Regions from separate parts of the Shewanella sp. Shew256 genome, predicted to be linked through region 1. Evidence: predicted binding sites of a transcription regulator. Region 1 holds the regulator's gene; each other region holds the start of a gene.
What was found. Region 1 encodes sigma-54, which starts transcription at its own class of promoters, with help from an activator protein. Its sites were predicted from a motif close to GTTGGCACGNNNNTNGNNT; they were not measured.
Positions count from the first base shown of each region.

Region 2: flhA (flagellar biosynthesis protein FlhA) is a predicted target of sigma-54. The motif match lies at 2,131-2,149, and genes of this name have one in related genera.
Region 3: B5P39_RS04640 (DUF3192 domain-containing protein) is a predicted target of sigma-54. The motif match lies at 2,346-2,364, and genes of this name have one in related genera.
Region 4: B5P39_RS11240 (YccF domain-containing protein) is a predicted target of sigma-54. The motif match lies at 2,830-2,848, and genes of this name have one in related genera.

Region 1 is NZ_NAJR01000006.1:47,414-51,849, forward strand. It holds gene lptC (LPS export ABC transporter periplasmic protein LptC) at 1-115, shown strand, start outside; gene lptA (lipopolysaccharide transport periplasmic protein LptA) at 102-653, shown strand; gene lptB (LPS export ABC transporter ATP-binding protein) at 650-1,381, shown strand; gene B5P39_RS12535 (RNA polymerase factor sigma-54) at 1,487-2,962, shown strand; gene hpf (ribosome hibernation promoting factor) at 2,991-3,278, shown strand; gene ptsN (PTS IIA-like nitrogen regulatory protein PtsN) at 3,281-3,724, shown strand; gene rapZ (RNase adapter RapZ) at 3,721-4,436, shown strand, end outside.
Region 2 is NZ_NAJR01000007.1:52,514-56,949, reverse strand. It holds gene fliQ (flagellar biosynthesis protein FliQ) at 1-117, shown strand, start outside; gene fliR (flagellar biosynthetic protein FliR) at 122-919, shown strand; gene flhB (flagellar biosynthesis protein FlhB) at 937-2,067, shown strand; gene flhA (flagellar biosynthesis protein FlhA) at 2,186-4,285, shown strand; gene flhF (flagellar biosynthesis protein FlhF) at 4,297-4,436, shown strand, end outside.
Region 3 is NZ_NAJR01000002.1:413,555-417,990, forward strand. It holds gene queF (NADPH-dependent 7-cyano-7-deazaguanine reductase QueF) at 1-300, opposite strand, end outside; gene syd (SecY-interacting protein) at 360-1,010, shown strand; gene B5P39_RS04630 (Zn-ribbon-containing protein) at 1,100-1,873, opposite strand; gene B5P39_RS04635 (hypothetical protein) at 1,873-2,256, opposite strand; gene B5P39_RS04640 (DUF3192 domain-containing protein) at 2,404-2,802, shown strand; gene B5P39_RS04645 (DUF2789 domain-containing protein) at 2,852-3,085, opposite strand; gene B5P39_RS04650 (GNAT family N-acetyltransferase) at 3,230-3,868, shown strand; gene B5P39_RS04655 (DUF962 domain-containing protein) at 3,861-4,166, shown strand.
Region 4 is NZ_NAJR01000005.1:156,102-160,537, forward strand. It holds gene B5P39_RS11225 (substrate-binding periplasmic protein) at 1-274, shown strand, start outside; gene B5P39_RS11230 (M14 family metallopeptidase) at 381-1,406, shown strand; gene B5P39_RS11235 (alpha/beta fold hydrolase) at 1,406-2,275, shown strand; gene B5P39_RS11240 (YccF domain-containing protein) at 2,338-2,745, opposite strand; gene B5P39_RS11245 (pyridoxal-phosphate dependent enzyme) at 3,030-3,977, shown strand; gene B5P39_RS11250 (hypothetical protein) at 3,981-4,241, opposite strand.

The DNA.
Region 1 (4,436 bases):
CATTTACGTCACAGGGAAAGATTTTAATATTCAAGGGCAAGGCCTTTATGCCGACCTTAACGCGCAGGAAGTGCAATTGACCAGTCAGGTAGTAGGAACCTATGAAGCAAAATAACATATTACTTGCCGGCCTAATGCTAATCACCAGCATGAGCGCCTTCGCCAAGGTTGGTGACTTACAGCAAGAAGTGAAAATTAAAGCCGTTAGCCAAACTGCGGACATTAAAAACAACCAGATCATTTTCTTCGGTCCGGTTGAAGTCACCCAAGGATCGATCAAAATCCATGCAGATCAACTACGTGCATTTTCTGCCGAAGGGGAAAACAGCAAGATTTTAGTGGCAACCGGTAATCCTGCGACGTATAGCCAGATCCTCGACGATGGACGCCCAGCTTCAGCGAGCGCGAAAGAAATTCGCTACGAAATGGCGACCCGCACCCTAACTTTGACGGGCTCAGCGAGCCTAGACCAAGCGGGTAGCCAAGTGACGGGTAACCTCATCCGTTACGATATTATTCAGCAAAAATTGATCGCTGAAAGTACGGGTAGCGGTGATGATCGCGTGATTACCATTATTCAACCTGATAACTATCAGGAAGAGATCAAGAACCAGCCCGCGGACAAACCTGTGAAAAAACAGGACTCTAAATGACCCAAATCACCTTAAAAGCACAGAATCTCGCTAAGAGTTATAAGAGTCGTCAGGTTGTGAAAGATGTCAGCCTGACGGTGAAAACGGGTCAAGTCGTCGGCTTACTCGGCCCAAACGGCGCAGGTAAAACCACCACCTTTTACATGGTCGTGGGCTTAGTCAAAAGCGATAAAGGCCATATCTTTATCGACGATGATGATTTAACCGCCGATCCCATGCACCTGCGCGCCCGTAAAGGCATTGGTTACCTGCCACAGGAAGCCAGTATCTTTCGCAAGCTGACCGTGCACGACAATATCATGGCAGTACTGCAAACCCGTAAAGAGCTCAATCGCGATCAACGCGAAGAAGAGCTGGAACATCTGCTCGAAGAGTTCCATATCACCCATATTCGCGATAGCCAAGGCATGTCGTTATCGGGCGGTGAACGTCGCCGCGTCGAAATTGCCCGCGCCTTAGCGGCCAATCCCAAGTTTATTCTGCTCGATGAACCCTTCGCCGGTGTCGACCCGATTTCGGTTATCGATATCAAGAAAATCATCGAACAACTCAAGAGCCGAGGCCTTGGGGTACTGATCACAGACCACAATGTACGCGAGACCTTAGACGTCTGTGAACATGCCTACATTGTCAGTCACGGAAACCTGATTGCCGAAGGAACTCCCGCAGAGATCTTAGACAATCAGCAAGTTAGGGCTGTGTACTTAGGTGAACAATTCAGGCTATAGTTACTTAAACAGAGCCAATTAGCCTTGAATTTTGGCTTATAAGCGCCATCAATATGATAACAAGCGGCCTAAATTCAAAATAATAACGTAGGGATCAGCGGTAACATGAAAGCGTCACTCCAGCTCAAACTGGGTCAACAGTTAACCATGACGCCACAACTCCAACAGGCCATTCGTCTGTTGCAATTGTCGTCATTGGAACTGCAGCAAGAGATCCAGCAAGCCTTAGACTCTAATCCTCTTCTCGAGCTGGAAGAGGAGCAGTTCGACGCGCCTACCGAACGTAAGCAAGATATCGCCGATACCGACTTTAGCGAAACGACGGCCCAGCCACAGGAACAAGACAATTCCACCGTGGACATTGCCGAGTCGCTGACCAAAGAATCCCTGCCCGAAGAACTGCCCATGGATACTACTTGGGATGAAGTCTTTACCGCCTCGCCAAACTCAGGTTCTGGCGCCAGCCGTGAAGATGACATGCCCTTCCAAGGGGAAACCAGTGAAGGCCTGTACGAACATTTAGAATGGCAAAAAAACCTCACGCCCTTCTCTGAAACCGATTTAGCCATCGCCACCGCGATTATTGATGCCATCGACGATCAAGGTTATCTCACTCAAAGTACTGAAGATATCCTCGAGGCCATGGGCAATCCAGAGATAGAACTGGATGAAGTCGAAGCCGTGCTCAAGCGTATTCAACACTTCGATCCCGTTGGTGTCGCCGCAAGGGATTTAAGCGAATGTCTGCTTATCCAACTCTCCCATTTTTCGCCGGATACCCCACACCTCGAAAACGCCCGTATGCTGATCAAAGATCATTTAGATCTGATCGCTGCCCGCGACTTTAGGTTGTTGATGCGTAAGACCAAACTTAAAGAGGACGAGTTAAGGGACAGCATAGCGCTGATCCAAACTTTAAACCCTCGCCCCGGTTTGCTCATCACCCCTGTTGATGAAGAATATGTCATCCCCGATGTGTCGGTATCGAAGAAAAACGGTCGCTGGGTGGTCGAGTTAAATCCAGATTGCATGCCAAAAATCAATGTTAATCAGCAATATGCAGCCATGGCGCGCAGCACCAAAAGCCAAGCCGATAGCCAATTTATCCGCGGGCATCTGCAAGAGGCCAAGTGGTTTATCAAAAGCCTTGAAAGCCGTAACGAAACACTGCTCAAGGTGGCAAACTGCATAGTGCAATATCAACAGGGCTTCTTCGAATACGGTGAAGAAGCCATGAAACCTATGGTCCTGAACGATATCGCCGAGGCGGTAGAGATGCATGAGTCCACCATTTCACGGGTGACGACGCAAAAATACATGCATACCCCAAAGGGACTTTTTGAACTAAAATATTTCTTCTCAAGCCACGTCGGGACTGATGATGGCGGTGAGTGCTCATCCACGGCAATCAGAGCCTTCATTAAGAAACTGGTTGCAGCGGAAAACCAGAAAAAACCATTAAGCGACAGCAAGATGGCACAGCTTCTGGCAGAACAGGGAATTAACGTTGCGCGCAGAACCATTGCGAAGTACAGAGAAGCGATGCTTATTCCCCCTTCCAATCAGCGTAAAAGTTTATAGCCTAAAATGGAAATCGGAGGACGTTTATATGCAAATAAACCTGAGTGGACACCATATCGAGATTACTGAATCGTTACGGGCTTATGTTGAGGAAAAGTTTTCAAAACTTGAACGTCATTTCGAACAGATCAATAATGTGCACGTTGTGCTCAATGTTGAGAAAATGCAACAAATTGCCGAAGCGAGAATCAACCTCACCGGTGGTGAAGTCTTCGCGACTTCAGAGCATGCAGATATGTATGCTGCCATAGACGTCCTGATCGACAAGCTTGATCGTCAGGTTATTAAACACAAAGAGAAGTTAACAAAACACTAGCAATGGAACTTCGTACCATACTGCGGCCGGAATGCACGACCTGCGCCACTCCGGGCAGTAAGAAAAAGGTACTGGAACTTATCAGCGACTTAGCCGCTGCCCAGTACCCCACCCTCTCATCTCAAGAGATCTTCGAAAGCCTAGTGGCGCGCGAAAAGATGGGGAGCACAGGTATAGGTAACGGCATCGCCATTCCACATGGTCGATTAACCGATATAACACAACCCATAGCCATATTGGTGAAATGTGAGGAGCCGATAGCCTTTGATGCTATCGATAAACAACCTGTCGACATTTTATTTGCGCTGCTGGTGCCTGCTGACCAATGTCAACAGCACTTAAGCACTTTGTCCTGCATGGCTGAAAAGCTCAGTGACAAGCAAATATTAAAACAATTGCGCAAGACGCATGATGAAACGGAACTCTATCAGGTAATCATTGGATGAAACTGGTCATAGTGTCAGGGCGTTCAGGCTCAGGCAAATCGGTCGCACTTAGAGTGCTTGAAGATCTCGGCTACTATTGTGTCGATAATTTGCCTTTGCCTTTGATTGGCAGTTTGCTTGAACAGCTCAAAGGCAGTAACGATCTCGTTGCTATCAGTGTTGACGTGCGCAATTTACCAGAGCAAGACAAAGTGCTGGTTAAACAGCTTGCCAGCCTGCCTACGGGCACTGAACTCACCAGCTTCTTCTTAAACTCCAGCGATAAAGTGTTGCTCAAACGCTACAGTGAAACGCGGCGCTTACATCCCTTATCTAAGAGCCGAGTGTCACTGCAAGAAGCCATCAAGCTTGAAGGCAAATTGCTCGAGCCGCTGTCACAGCAGATGGATCACTATATAGATACCTCGAATCTGAATATCTATGAACTCAGCGACCAAGTGCGGCAAATACTCCTTGGCAGTGTCGATAAGGAACTGGTGATCAACTTCGAGTCCTTCGGTTTTAAGCATGGTATGCCGACCGAAGCTGACTTTATGTTTGATGTGCGCTTTTTGCCAAATCCCCATTGGGAACCGGAGCTTAGACCTCTCACCGGTTTAGATGAACCCGTAGCGGAGTTTTTAAATCGCCAGCCACTGGTGAATAAGTTCATCTGGCAAATCGAGAATTTGCTCGAAACCTGGTTGCCCCATTTAGAGCGCAATAATCGTAG
Region 2 (4,436 bases), on a different contig from region 1:
TTACCTCGACTGATAGTGACCTTACTGGCCTTGATGGTCATGGGACACTGGTTAGTGCAAACCCTGATGGATTTCTTTATCGAAATGGTTAACCGCATTCCCCAAGTGGTGGGTTAAGTCCATGGAGCTGCTGCTCGACACCTTAATGCAAACCATCGCCTCTTACATGTGGCCATTGTTTCGCGTGACCAGCATGTTGATGGTCATGGTGGTGTTTGGGGCTACAACAACTCCGACTCGTGTACGTTTACTGTTAGCCGTTGCCATCACGCTTACCATTGCGCCAGTTTTGCCGCCCGTAAAGGATGCCGAACTCTTTTCCTTAAGCGCTGTTTTTATTACCGCCCAGCAAATTATTATTGGTGTCGCCATGGGTTTTGTGACCCAAATGGTGATGCAAACCTTTGTGTTAACGGGCCAGATCATTGGTATGCAAACCAGTTTAGGTTTTGCCTCTATGGTCGACCCTGGATCTGGTCAACAAACACCAGTGATAGGTAATTTCTTCTTGTTACTCGCGACGTTGATTTTTCTCGCCGTCGATGGACACCTGTTGATGATCCGCATGCTCGTCGCCAGTTTTGAGACCTTACCGATTTCGAATCAAGGATTAACCTTAACAAGTTATCGCTCGCTAGCGGAATGGGGCTCCTATATGTTTGGCGCGGCACTGACTATGTCGCTCTCGGCGATTATTGCCTTACTACTCGTTAACTTATCCTTTGGGGTCATGACCCGCGCCGCGCCGCAGCTGAACATTTTCTCGATAGGTTTCCCCATCACTATGATTGGTGGACTGCTGATTTTATGGTTGACCTTGACTCCCGTAATGGCCCATTTCGAAGAAGTCTGGGCGTCGGCACAGCTTTTGCTGTGTGATATTTTAGGGCTTCAGTGCCAAGCCAATGGCATATTCTAACCGGATAGGAACGCGTAATGGCTGAAGAAAGTAGCGGCGAACGCAGCGAGGAACCCACCGGGAGGCGCCTCGAACAGGCGCGAGAAAAAGGGCAGGTAGCCCGTTCAAAAGAGTTAGGTACTGCGACCGTGTTACTCTCGGCGGCGACTGGCTTATATATGCTCGGACCTGGAATTGCGAAAGCCTTATCCAACGTATTCGAGCGTGTATTTACCATGGAGCGCGCTGCGATTTTCGATACGAACCAGATGTTTAATGTATGGGGCGTCGTGGGGAGCGAGATTGGCTGGCCGTTACTCAAGATTATGTTACTGATTGTGGTGGTGGCATTTATCGGTAACGTATCCCTTGGCGGGATGAATTTCTCCACCCAAGCCATGATGCCTAAAGCCAGTAAGATGAGCCCGATTGCAGGCTTTAAGCGGATGTTTGGTGTGCAGGCCTTGGTTGAATTAACCAAAGGGATTGCTAAGTTCTCCGTGGTAGCAATCGCGGCTTATTTGCTACTCAGTCATTATTTTAACGATATTCTGCTCCTGTCTGCCGATCATCTCCCCGGTAACGTCCATCATGCGCTGGATTTATTGGTGTGGATGTTCATTCTGCTTTGCTCCTCCGTCTTAGTCATAGTGGTCATCGATGTGCCGTTTCAGATCTGGAACCACAACAAACAGCTGAAAATGACTAAGCAGGAAGTCAAAGACGAGTATAAAGATACCGAAGGTAAACCCGAGGTCAAAGGGCGAGTACGGCAAATGCAGCGTGAGTTAGCGCAGCGGCGCATGATGGCCGAAGTGCCCAATGCGGATGTGATTGTGGTGAACCCTGAGCATTATGCGGTGGCCATTAAATACGATGTGAAGCGCTCTGCAGCGCCTTTTGTGATCGCTAAAGGCGTCGACGAAGTGGCGTTTAAAATCCGCGAGGTGGCAAGGGCACATAACATTGCGATTGTCTCTGCACCACCGCTTGCGCGGGCCATTTATCACACCACTAAACTTGAGCAGCAGATCCCTGAGGGCCTATTTACTGCGGTGGCACAGGTACTGGCTTATGTGTTCCAGTTACGCCAGTACCAAAAAGGTCGTGGTCGTAAACCTATTCCAATCCCTGCTAATCAACCCATTCCTGACGAGCTGAAGCACTAGTTAAGTGTTAGGTTAACGAAGAGATAGTTCACAGAGATAAAACCATAACTTGAACTGTTAGCGGTTGGCGCGCTTTTTGCTTCCAGGCTGTTATACGTCAAAGTTTAGGTATCTGTGAATGGATGTTAAAGCCTCCCTAGGCCAAGTAAAACAGTTGAAACTGAGCTCTTTCAAGGGCATAGGTACGCCAATGCTAGTGCTTGCGGCATTGGCTATGATTGTATTGCCTATCCCGCCATTTCTACTCGACGTTTTATTCTCCTTTAACATTGCCTTGGCTTTGATTGTTCTTCTTGTCGCGATTTATACCGACAGACCCTTAGACTTTGCTGCTTTTCCAACTGTTTTATTAGTCGCGACATTGCTGCGACTCGCACTTAACGTGGCATCGACCCGTGTAGTATTACTCGAAGGTCACAATGGTGGTGATGCCGCCGGTAAGGTGATTGAGGCCTTCGGCTCCGTGGTCATTGGCGGTAACTATGCAGTGGGTCTAGTTGTATTTATAATCTTGATTATTATCAACTTTGCCGTTGTGACTAAAGGTGCTGGCCGTATTGCCGAGGTGAGTGCTCGCTTTACCTTAGATGCGATGCCCGGTAAGCAAATGGCCATCGATGCCGACTTGAACGCAGGTATTATTAATCAGGATCAAGCCAGAACCAGACGCGCCGAGGTGACCCGCGAAGCCGACTTCTATGGCGCGATGGACGGTGCGTCTAAGTTTGTAAAGGGCGATGCGATTGCCGGTATCATGATCTTGGTTATCAACATTCTCGGTGGGTTTATTATCGGGATTGTGCAGCACGGTTTGACATTCTCCCAAGCCGTTGAAATTTATACCCTGTTAACCATTGGTGACGGTCTCGTCGCACAAATCCCCGGCCTGTTGTTGTCAATTGCTGCGGCGTTGATGGTGACCCGTCAAAATGAATCTGGCGATATGGGCCAGATGTTGATTAGTCAGATGTTTGACAGTCACAAGTCACTCAGTATTGCGGCTGGCGTACTCTTTGTCATGGGTATTGTGCCAGGCATGCCACACATGGCGTTTTTAAGCTTTGCCGTGATCACAGGTGGTGCCGCTTACTTTATATTTAAACGTAATGAAGCCAAACGTGCCAAAGCCCTTGAGCAAGTCAAAACGGGCCCAACTGAAAGAGCCGAAAGAGAACCTAAAGAACTTAGCTGGGACGATGTGCACCACGTTGACACTATCGGTCTGGAAGTGGGTTATCGTTTGATCCCATTGGTCGATAAGGGGCAAGGTGGTGAATTACTGAGCCGGATCAAAGGAGTACGTAAAAAACTTTCTCAAGAACTGGGCTTCTTGGTGCCTGCGGTACATATTCGTGACAACCTCGATTTATCACCCAATGCCTACCGCATCTCGTTAATGGGCGTGGTGGTTGGAGAGGCGGATATTCGCCATGACTGCGAACTCGCCATCAACCCTGGTCAAGTTTATGGCAAGCTCGATGGTATCGAAACGCGTGATCCTGCCTTTGGTCTCGAAGCGGTTTGGATTGCCCCAGAGCTGCGTGAACATGCACAAACCTTAGGTTATACCGTGGTGGATGCCGCGACAGTGGTGGCAACCCATATCAGCCAAATATTGACGAATAACGCGGCGAAACTCTTAGGCTACGAAGAAGTGCAACAACTGATGGATATGCTTGCCAAGCATTCGCCTAAGCTGGTGGATGGCTTTATTCCTGATGTGATGCCGCTCGGAAATGTCGTAAAAGTGATGCAAAACCTATTAAATGAAGGAGTTTCTGTCAGAGACTTGCGTACCATAGTGCAAACTTTGTTAGAATACGGCACTAAGAGTAACGATACTGAAGTATTAACGGCCGCGGTGCGTATCGCATTGAAGCGCATGATAGTTCAAGAGATCTCCGGTCCTGAACTCGAAATACCTGTCATAACTTTGGCGCCAGAGTTGGAACAGATGTTGCATCAGTCGATGCAGGCAACCGGTGGCGATGGTCCTAATATCGAGCCCGGTCTTGCGGAGCGTATGCAGCAATCCTTAGCGGATGCCGCTCAAAAGCAAGAAATGGTTGGTCAGCCGGCTATTTTGCTAACGTCAGGTATGTTACGTGCGACACTGTCTCGCTTTGTTAAATATACTATTCCTAATCTCAGAGTGATTTCTTACCAAGAAATCCCCGATGAAAAGCAAATACGCATAGTGTCTGCCGTCGGCCAGTAGAGGACGCATAAGTGAAGATTAAACGTTTTTTTGCCAAAGACATGCGTGCTGCACTGGCCCAAGTGAAGGACACGCTCGGCTCCGATGCCGTGATTATGTCAAATAAAAAAGTGAACGGTGGCATTGAGATTGTGGCTGCCGTTGACTATGA
Region 3 (4,436 bases), on a different contig from region 1:
ATACAGTTTGAAGGATTTTGACTCGATCAGATTTTGGCTTTCATGGCTTAGCTGAATGTCGGCAATAGCCACCATAGGTTTGCCCTTGGCGTTTAGCCATGACAACTCATAGGCCGTCCAGATATCTGCTCCGTGGAAAGGCAAACTTTCCGCCTTGAGATTGATAGCGTTACGGTTAAGTGAGCGAGGAACCCCTTGCAGCAGCGACGCATCATACTCGGCTTGGTAATCCGTGGCTTTACCTAAGGTTAGGCCGGCAAGCTCTTTTGCATCACTATAGGGATCGTGATTGTGTGTCATCAATACTGTTTCCATGTCAAAATAGGCGCACATTATACCCGAAATTGGATTGTGCTTAAGTGTCTTGTCTGCCTGCTCTCGATAAATTTTTGCAAAACTATCATCAGTCTTACCTATCAACTTTAGGCGAATTACCGCGATATTACCCGCAGGGCGAGCCATCTTTGTGTATTCAAGGTGAGTTTGATGAATCATCCGATGAGGCGGTGTCTTGGCTTCCCGTTAAGCGTGAACAGCTCGGCAGTTTTGCGAATGTTGAACATGCGCTTGAGCTAACATTGTGGCCGGATATCAATCACTTTTATGGTGAATATTTTGCGGCGCCCGTGTTGTTTGATTCACCGTGGGGCACGGGCGAATTGCTGCAGGTATGGAATGAGGCAGATTTTGATGCCCTACAACAAAACATCATCGGCCATTTAATGATGAAGCAAAAGCTCAAGCAACCGGCAACTTGGTTTATTGGTTTGCTCGATGAGGGCGATAAGATGCTAACCGTTGATAATGCTGATGGTAGTGTGTGGGTTGAAATCCCTGGCGAGCTACCTTCCACCCAATTGGCGCCGAGTGTAGCTGAATTTATTGAGGCTTTATCGCCACGTATCGCGCCACCTGTGAAACATGAAGAATTGCCTATGCCGGCGCTCGAACATCCGGGGATTTTTGCCAGCTTTAAACGTATGTGGCACAACCTGATAGGTAAGCGTTAAGCGCGGGGAAATGTTGCAAAGGTCTCTTGAAAAAGCCTCTTGCAAACTCGGCTATTTTGCCTGCCGAGTTTGCGCTTCAGCACTGGGCGTTATTGATGGTCCCAAGACAAGTTAGACACTATGCGGCAAGGTTCGCAGCGAAAGTGGAACATATCTAATAGCGGCTCGTCGAGTTTCCAGTCTTGACTGCCACAGCGTGGGCAGGGGCGAGCTAACTCGGATTGCAGATCCTGTCCCCCGACGCGATACAAATAATAGTAAGTGGGGATTTTGGTCAGGTATTCGATTCGGCCGCGTAAGTCCCAACCTCTCCTAAATAAATCACTGTTTGGGCTGGATAATTCTTCTAGCGCAGCAAATTCTGCCTTAGTGGCGGCCGCCATTTGTAACTCATCACAGGCTTGCCACTCGGTTTGCCAGCGGATAACCCGTTTATGATCGCCATTAAAAGTGGCGGGGATTTGGTACAGCGGGATGGGCAATAGGTTATCGCCACTTCGCAGGGGCGAGCACATATGCACATAGCTAGTGTAGAGCAGTTGCCAGCTGGGTGGCTCAGTATTACTCACCTCAGAATTAATATCCTGACCGATGAATTTTTCGCGTGGCGCCAGTAGCTTAGCCTCGGTTAATTCCGCCAGTGCTTTTTTCACCCAAGGGCTGTGATAACGATGATTCAAACTGTTTTTTTCAGGCATGAGGAGGCGTACTCGAAATTCGCCCTCATTAAAGGCCACGGCAAATTCGCGGCCGAGGATTTGGCCATTAGCGCGGTAAGCTTCGAGTAATTGATTGATGGCACGTTCTGCCGCACTGATGGTGGTATCGGCAAAGCATTCAAAGCGCAATTCGGTGACAAACATTAAGCGGATTTTCCTTGGGATTCGAGTTGAGTGACACGTTGTTTCAGCTCGATAAGTTCATTTTTGAGTTGCATGATCTCGTTGTTTTTTAACGCGAGAGCTTGCTCAATGCTCTGTTGTAACTGGGCTAACTGTTGCGCCAGTGTGGTGACTGTGAGTGGCGAAGCTTCGGCGGTATGAGTCTCTTCAACCACGGGCTGTGATTGGGCCGCTAAACGCTCACGCTCGGCTTTAGGTATCGATTTAAACTGCTGTAACCCTTGGATTAACAGCGGCATGGGGATTTTGTTACCGACGCGGCTTTTTATCAAGGCAAGGCTTGGGGTTTTACCGCTGGCTTCGAGTGCGCACGCTGCTGCTAACACTTGGTCAATCGGACTCATAATAAGTGAAATTCCTTAATCTATATCGTGTTTTTCACTAACTTACTGTGATGTGGTTATTTTAGTTCTTATAAATCAATGTATTGCCATTTGGCATTGATTTTGCTTTTTAAGCATTTTTATAACAAGTACACAGGAAGTCATAATATGAACGCAAATATTAATCGCAAACTCATCGCGGTCACGTTTTTAGGGTTAGCAAGCTTAGGTCTTAGCGGTTGTGTGGTCAATGTCGGTGACAGTGAATCTAAGTGGGATAGCAACGAATCTTGGGAAAAAACACAGGACAAAAACCGCAATAATCTGACTAAGCTCAGCCTTGGTATGAGCAAAGACCAAGTGATGACCCTGATGGGCGCCTCGGACTTTAGCGAATCTTATCTGCAGCAGAAAGACGGCCAAGCCGATAAAGAAGTGTTGGTCCTCTTTTATCGCACCCAGCATACCCACAGTGACGGTAAAACCACTAAGGATGAATGCACGCCAATCGTCTTAAGTAACAGTGTGTTAGTTGGTTGGGGCGACACCGCCTACAGCAAAATTTAACAACTCAACGCAACTCGCCATGAAGTGATTCAGTGTCAGCCCTAAGCCATTAGGGCTTTCTTAATTGCACATCGAGCTGCTCGATAAGTTCGGTCCACTGGGCATCGGCCTCTAATGCCTCGGTCAGAAAACTCTTTTGCGCCTGCGTCCAAAATGGCGCTTCGGTTAAGTGTGTCTCAGGGGGAAGTTGATGGGTCGCAATAAACTGCCCTATGGCTTGAGCTTGATTGGCTAATCCCAACTGTTCAAATAGATGACTCAAATCGACCGGCGTTGTATCCATGCTCGCATCCTCTCTGTGTGCCTTTATTTAGGGTATGCAACTCACTGAAAAATGCAATCTATGATTAAAATTTGCACTTTTTAGTTTCCTTGATACAGTGATAATTACTCCTAAGAGTGTGATCTAAATCAAGGAATTCTAATAATGGACAATAATACCTTGGATGAGTGCCGTGCAGTTTATCTCACCGCCGAAGATTTACGCCTCGCCGCTTCGATTCTCTACAACGCCTATCATGACGACCCTTTCTTTGTGGATGCTTTATCCACTTCAGACAAATTCGCCTACGAACAAAAATTACGTGCCGCAATCCGTGAAGAGTTGAATGCGCTCTGGCAGGAGAAGCAAGCCTTAATCGGGCTGTTTGACCAAACACGCTTAGTCGGTGTTGCCTGTGTGGTCACTCAGGAAGTGCCCCTCGGGGAGGGCCGCTATTGGCACTGGCGACTCAAGATGTTGCTTGGTACGGGCTGGCAATCGACTCAGGCGATGATGAAGAAAGAATCGAGCATCGTCGAGCTGCTACCGAGCGAGCACTGCGGGATTCTACAATTTATCGCCCTTGCGCCTAATGAGCAGGGCAAGGGGTTAGGTCATCAACTCGTGCAAGCCGTAGTAAGTTGGTGCGATGAGCAGCCCGAGCTTGAGGGGATTGGAGTCTTTACTACTCAAGAAGCCCATAGCCAGTTATTTATGCAACATGATTTTGTCTCCCTCGGAGAATTGAGCATAGGCAATGTGGCCGGACAATTACTTTTTTACACGGGCCAACAAGATGAATGAACCTTACCGCTCCTTCACTGAGTTTTACCCTTTTTACCTCTCACAGCACCAAGATTTAACCTGTAGGCGATTGCACTTTATTGGCAGTTTTTTGGTACTCCTGTTATTCGTCGCTGCGCTGGTTTTCGCAAATGGTTGGCTTTTACTGTTTATCCCCCTAGTGGGATATGGTTTTGCTTGGGTGGGACACTTTGTGTTTGAGCATAATCGCCCCGCGACATTCCAATATCCCTTGTACAGTTTGATGGGTGATTGGGTGATGTTTGCACAAATTCTCACCGGTAAGTTGAAATGCTAAATGTCCCTGACCAGTGAGAAGCTGACACCCGTGTGAGAGATCGCTTACAAAGGCTGTAGGATAAAATGTTTTCTTACTGACTGTTTTGTAATCACAGCTTTTAAAGTGTATTTAAAATCATGGTGTTATGTTTTAATAAAGCTTGGTTGTATGAAAAGTGCGCTAGTGTGTGTTCTTTAACCGAAACAAAAATAGCGAGAGCCACGTAGAATTAACTCATCGCCAAAGCAAATGGACAGCAAGGATTGCAATACAGGCGAGAGGGACGCA
Region 4 (4,436 bases), on a different contig from region 1:
AAACATCAAGAAGGTGGCAGCCGGTCGCATCGATGGTGCAGTGATTGATGTCAACGTACTCTATTACCTGTTAAAGCAGCCTCATCTCCAGCCATTGGCGGATAAATTACAGGTGAATAAACAACTGCTTGCCAATAAACAGCTGTATGTTGCGTTTCGTAATACCGAGGAGGGGCGCCATTGGCGAGATGTTTTCGACCAAGGCTTAGCTCAACTGGATATTGAGAGCATTATGGGGGAGTTGTTGTTTCAGGAGGAAGTGACACGCCACTAAAGGGAGCTTGGCTTTGGCTTAATCTGTTGTCATAAATGTGTCGTGGTTCGCCATTAATATCGTCCTAAGGCTATGAGTCGATGCTCATTTCACTTTCTAGGATGATATGAATAACATTCCATTCGAGTTAGATACACTATCGCAACTCATTGATACTCATCATCTTAAACTCAAATATCAGGTTCTTGCCGACATTCCATTTCGGCACCAACATTTTCCGCTCTACAGTGTCGAGTTAGGCGTCACCGAACGCCCTTGTCCGACCGTGTTATTCGTTGGTGGCGTGCATGGTGTGGAGCGGATTGGCTCCCAGGTGATTTTAGCTTTACTTAACAGCCTGTTGCAGCGCCTTGCGTGGGACAAACACCTACAAGCGTTATTAACGGACATCCGCTTAGCCTTTGTGCCTGTGGTGAATCCCGTCGGGTTGCTGCTGGGGAGTCGTGGTAATGGAAATCAGGTCGACTTGATGCGCAATGCGCCGATAGAGTCCCGGGAAAAAGTATCTTTTATGGTTGGAGGGCAGCGGCTCTCCTCTAAGTTACCTTGGTTTCGTGGCCTTGGCGGCATGGAGCTTGAAACCGCGGGGCTGGTGGCCTATGTGCAACAATTGCTTAGACAAAGCACCAGTCTTATTTCCCTCGATGCGCATTCTGGTTTTGGTTTGACGGATCATATCTGGTTTCCCTATGCCCACACGCGCGCGTCCTTTGAAAATGCCCACTTCATTTATCACTTAAAGCAATTATTTGAAGCCAGCTATCCCCATCATGGTCACTATCGGCTTGCGCCCCAGAGCCAGTTTTATCGCACCCACGGTGATATTTGGGATTACTTGTACCGCCAGCATCATGCCCAAGATCCTCAAGCAAACATTCCATTCTTACCCTTAACGTTAAAGATGGGCTCTTGGGCATGGATTAAGAAAAATCCAAGGCAAATATTTAATTTTGCGGGATTTTTTAATCCGCAAAAAACACACAGGCACCACAGGATTTTGCGTCGGCACACAGTACTGATGCAGTTCTTGATGGAGGCGGCGTACGCACGGGAATTAGAAGGACTGACGCCAGAACATCTCACACAACTTACGCAGAATGCGCAGCAGTTTTGGTATCGGGAGCGTTTTTAATGACAACTTGGGTATTACTCAGGGGCTTAATGCGGGATCAACGCCATTGGAATGGCTTCGATCAAAGGTTAAGGCAACGGGGCTGCAGAGTTTTTACCCCTGATTTGCCCGGCAATGGGCTCCTCACTCACCAGACCAGCCCTTTAATTATCGCTGAATATGCCAGCTCGGTATGGCTACAATTGGATGAGCAACTAGCGGGACAAGCCTTTTATCTGCTGGGCTTATCGATGGGCGGCATGCTCGCCATGGAAATGGCTAAGCAGCGTCCGGAGCAGATAAAGCACGTATTTGTATTGAATAGCAGCGCGGCTAACTTATCGCCTTGGTATCAACGATTTAATGGATTGAATGCCTTGAGTGCTTGGCTCAAACGTTGCCGTGGAAGTCAACTTCATCCCATCGAATCGACAATTGTCCGCTTAACCAGCTATCGCCATCGGCGCGATATTGCCTTGATTGAGCGTTGGAGCCGATATCGCCACGAGTCGACGCCATATTTTAACAATGCGTGTCGTCAATTGTGGGCGGCGTTTCGCTATTGTTGTCCTGCCTCTTTGCCTGTGCCCGTCAGTATTTTATCGGGTGATCGTGATGCCTTAGTGAATATTCAAACCAGTAGGGCATTGGCACAACAGTTTAAGGTCGACTTGGTTGTCTTGGCCTATTGTGGTCATGACATCACCATAGATGCGCCAGCTAAACTGGCGCATTATCTATTCGAAATCATAAGCCTAGAACAAGGGGAAGTGAGTGAGCGGTTTGTAGATTGTGGCGACTTGCTCGATGAGGAAACCGCCTTTCATGAGGCAAGGTTAGTGCAGTCACTGCCAAACTATTTATCAGCACTACCTACTGACGTAGAGTAGTGCTGAGTGATTTGCCTTACGCTTTAGCGACTATGATTACTACGCCTTCGCTACTGTGGTTATTACGCTTTCGCTACTATGGTTTGCCCGATCGGCGTCAGGCTTAATAGCGCCAGCTTGATATGTTGGATCCCAAAGGGGATACCAATAATCGTCACAAAGCAGGCAAGGGCATGGGCTAAATGACCTATGGCCAACCAAATCCCAAACAGCAAGAACCAAATAATATTGCCTACCATGCCAAAGGCGCCAGTGCCTAAATCTTCACGTCCGGTTAAATGGCGACGATTCATTTGTTCCTGCCCAAAGGGCCAGAAGGTCAATTCGCCAATCACAAAGCAGGCTCGGCCGAAGGGAATACCAATAATACTGATAAAACACAAAATCCCCGCGAGCCACCAGGCGAGTCCCATCACAAATCCACCAAGGACAAACCAAGCGATATTGAAAATTAACCGTAAAAGCGACATTGAATACTCCTTAACTCATTTTAAATCAGTGTTGGAATGATGTTGGCCAACACACAGGATCATTAATTGATACTTAAATGGTATAAGCGAGAATTGTGCCAAAATATTTTTCATTATTTATCAATAAGATGTTTATGTTGATGACTGTGTGACGTTGTAAAAAATGCTAGATTTTCGCGAAAATGCTTAATAATTACGGACGATGTAGACAAGCTCGCGGTACACTAACGGCCTTGTTTCCTTCGAGTGTATTCATGTTAGCCAATAGCCAGTTGAGTCAAAGCTTGCTCTCTAAGAGTCCAGTAGAGTCTTTTTCCTTTGCCGGGCGCGAGATATTTCTCAAGCGAGACGATTTATTGCATCCTGCGTTTAGTGGCAATAAAGCGCGTAAGTTTGCCTATTTTCTAGATCATGAGTTTACTGGTGTGACTAAGCTGATTGGTCATGGCTCCGCGCAGGCTAACTCGTTGTATTCTCTGTCGGCGCTCGCCAAGCTAAAGGGCTGGCAGTGCGATTTTTATGTGGATCATATTGCTAGCCATGTCCGCACGTTGCCGACTGGTAACTATGCCGCCGCTATTGCTAATGGTACGCGTGTCATTAATTTATCAAGCCTGATTGCAGCCAATCCTTCTCTTCATCGTGAGCCTAATAGGACTTGCCAAGATTATATTGAGCAGCAAGTCATGCCAGCTGAGCCTAAGGCTTTGTTTATTCCCGAGGGCGGGCGCTGCCAGTATGCGCAATATGGTGTCAGTCAGTTAGCCGCCGAAATAGCTGCTTGGGCCGAGTCTCAGCATATTTCCGATCTCAAGGTGTTTTTACCCGCAGGTACAGGTACGACGGCGCTTTTTTTAAATCAGTATTTTGTGCGTCAGCAATTGAATATTCGAGTGCTTACCTGCGCCGTTGTCGGCGGCGATGAATATTTAACGCAGCAGTTTTATGAGTTAAATCCCAACTCTGCTGAACATCCACAGATTTTGAATGTGGGGAAGAAATACCATTTTGGGAAACTCTATCCTGAGTTTTATGCCATGTGGCAACGACTCTGTGCCAGCGGTGTGCAATTTGAATTACTCTACGATCCCTTAGGCTTTATGGTGTTAGAGGATTATTTACGGCGCGAGCAACATGCCTCCATTCTCTATATTCATCAGGGTGGGCTATTAGGGAATCAAACCATGTTGCCAAGATACAGACGAAAATATGGTGAGGGCGATGCAGGATAGCGTTTAGCCAACTAACTTATTGCGCTTTAATATTTTGTGGGTGCGTGTGGCTATCTTTTCCAGATGTTTAAGATCTTTCAATCCCGGCGTATCGGTTGAATATTGCCAATAGCTTATTTCAGCATCCAACATTTCCAGCATTTTTTTAGAACAGCCTAAACACTCACCTTGGCACATTTGTGCTTCATCTAAGTTGAGCGGAATAACCTGTTTAATCTGGGTTATTAAGGTCAGCATAGCCGTTTTAGTATCGGGTTTTGACATAGAAAATACATTCACAAACTGAGTGAGTGATTATATTAGCAGTGACAAATACAGATTAATTTGATCTAGGTTCGCGGAATACACATTTGGTTCGGCACGTATCTGTGTGAGCTAGATACCGCCTGAACCAAACGAGTTCGTCATTCGACGTAAGGGGATAGCAAATCGTGATATTGGGCTATCTATTTAGGTCAT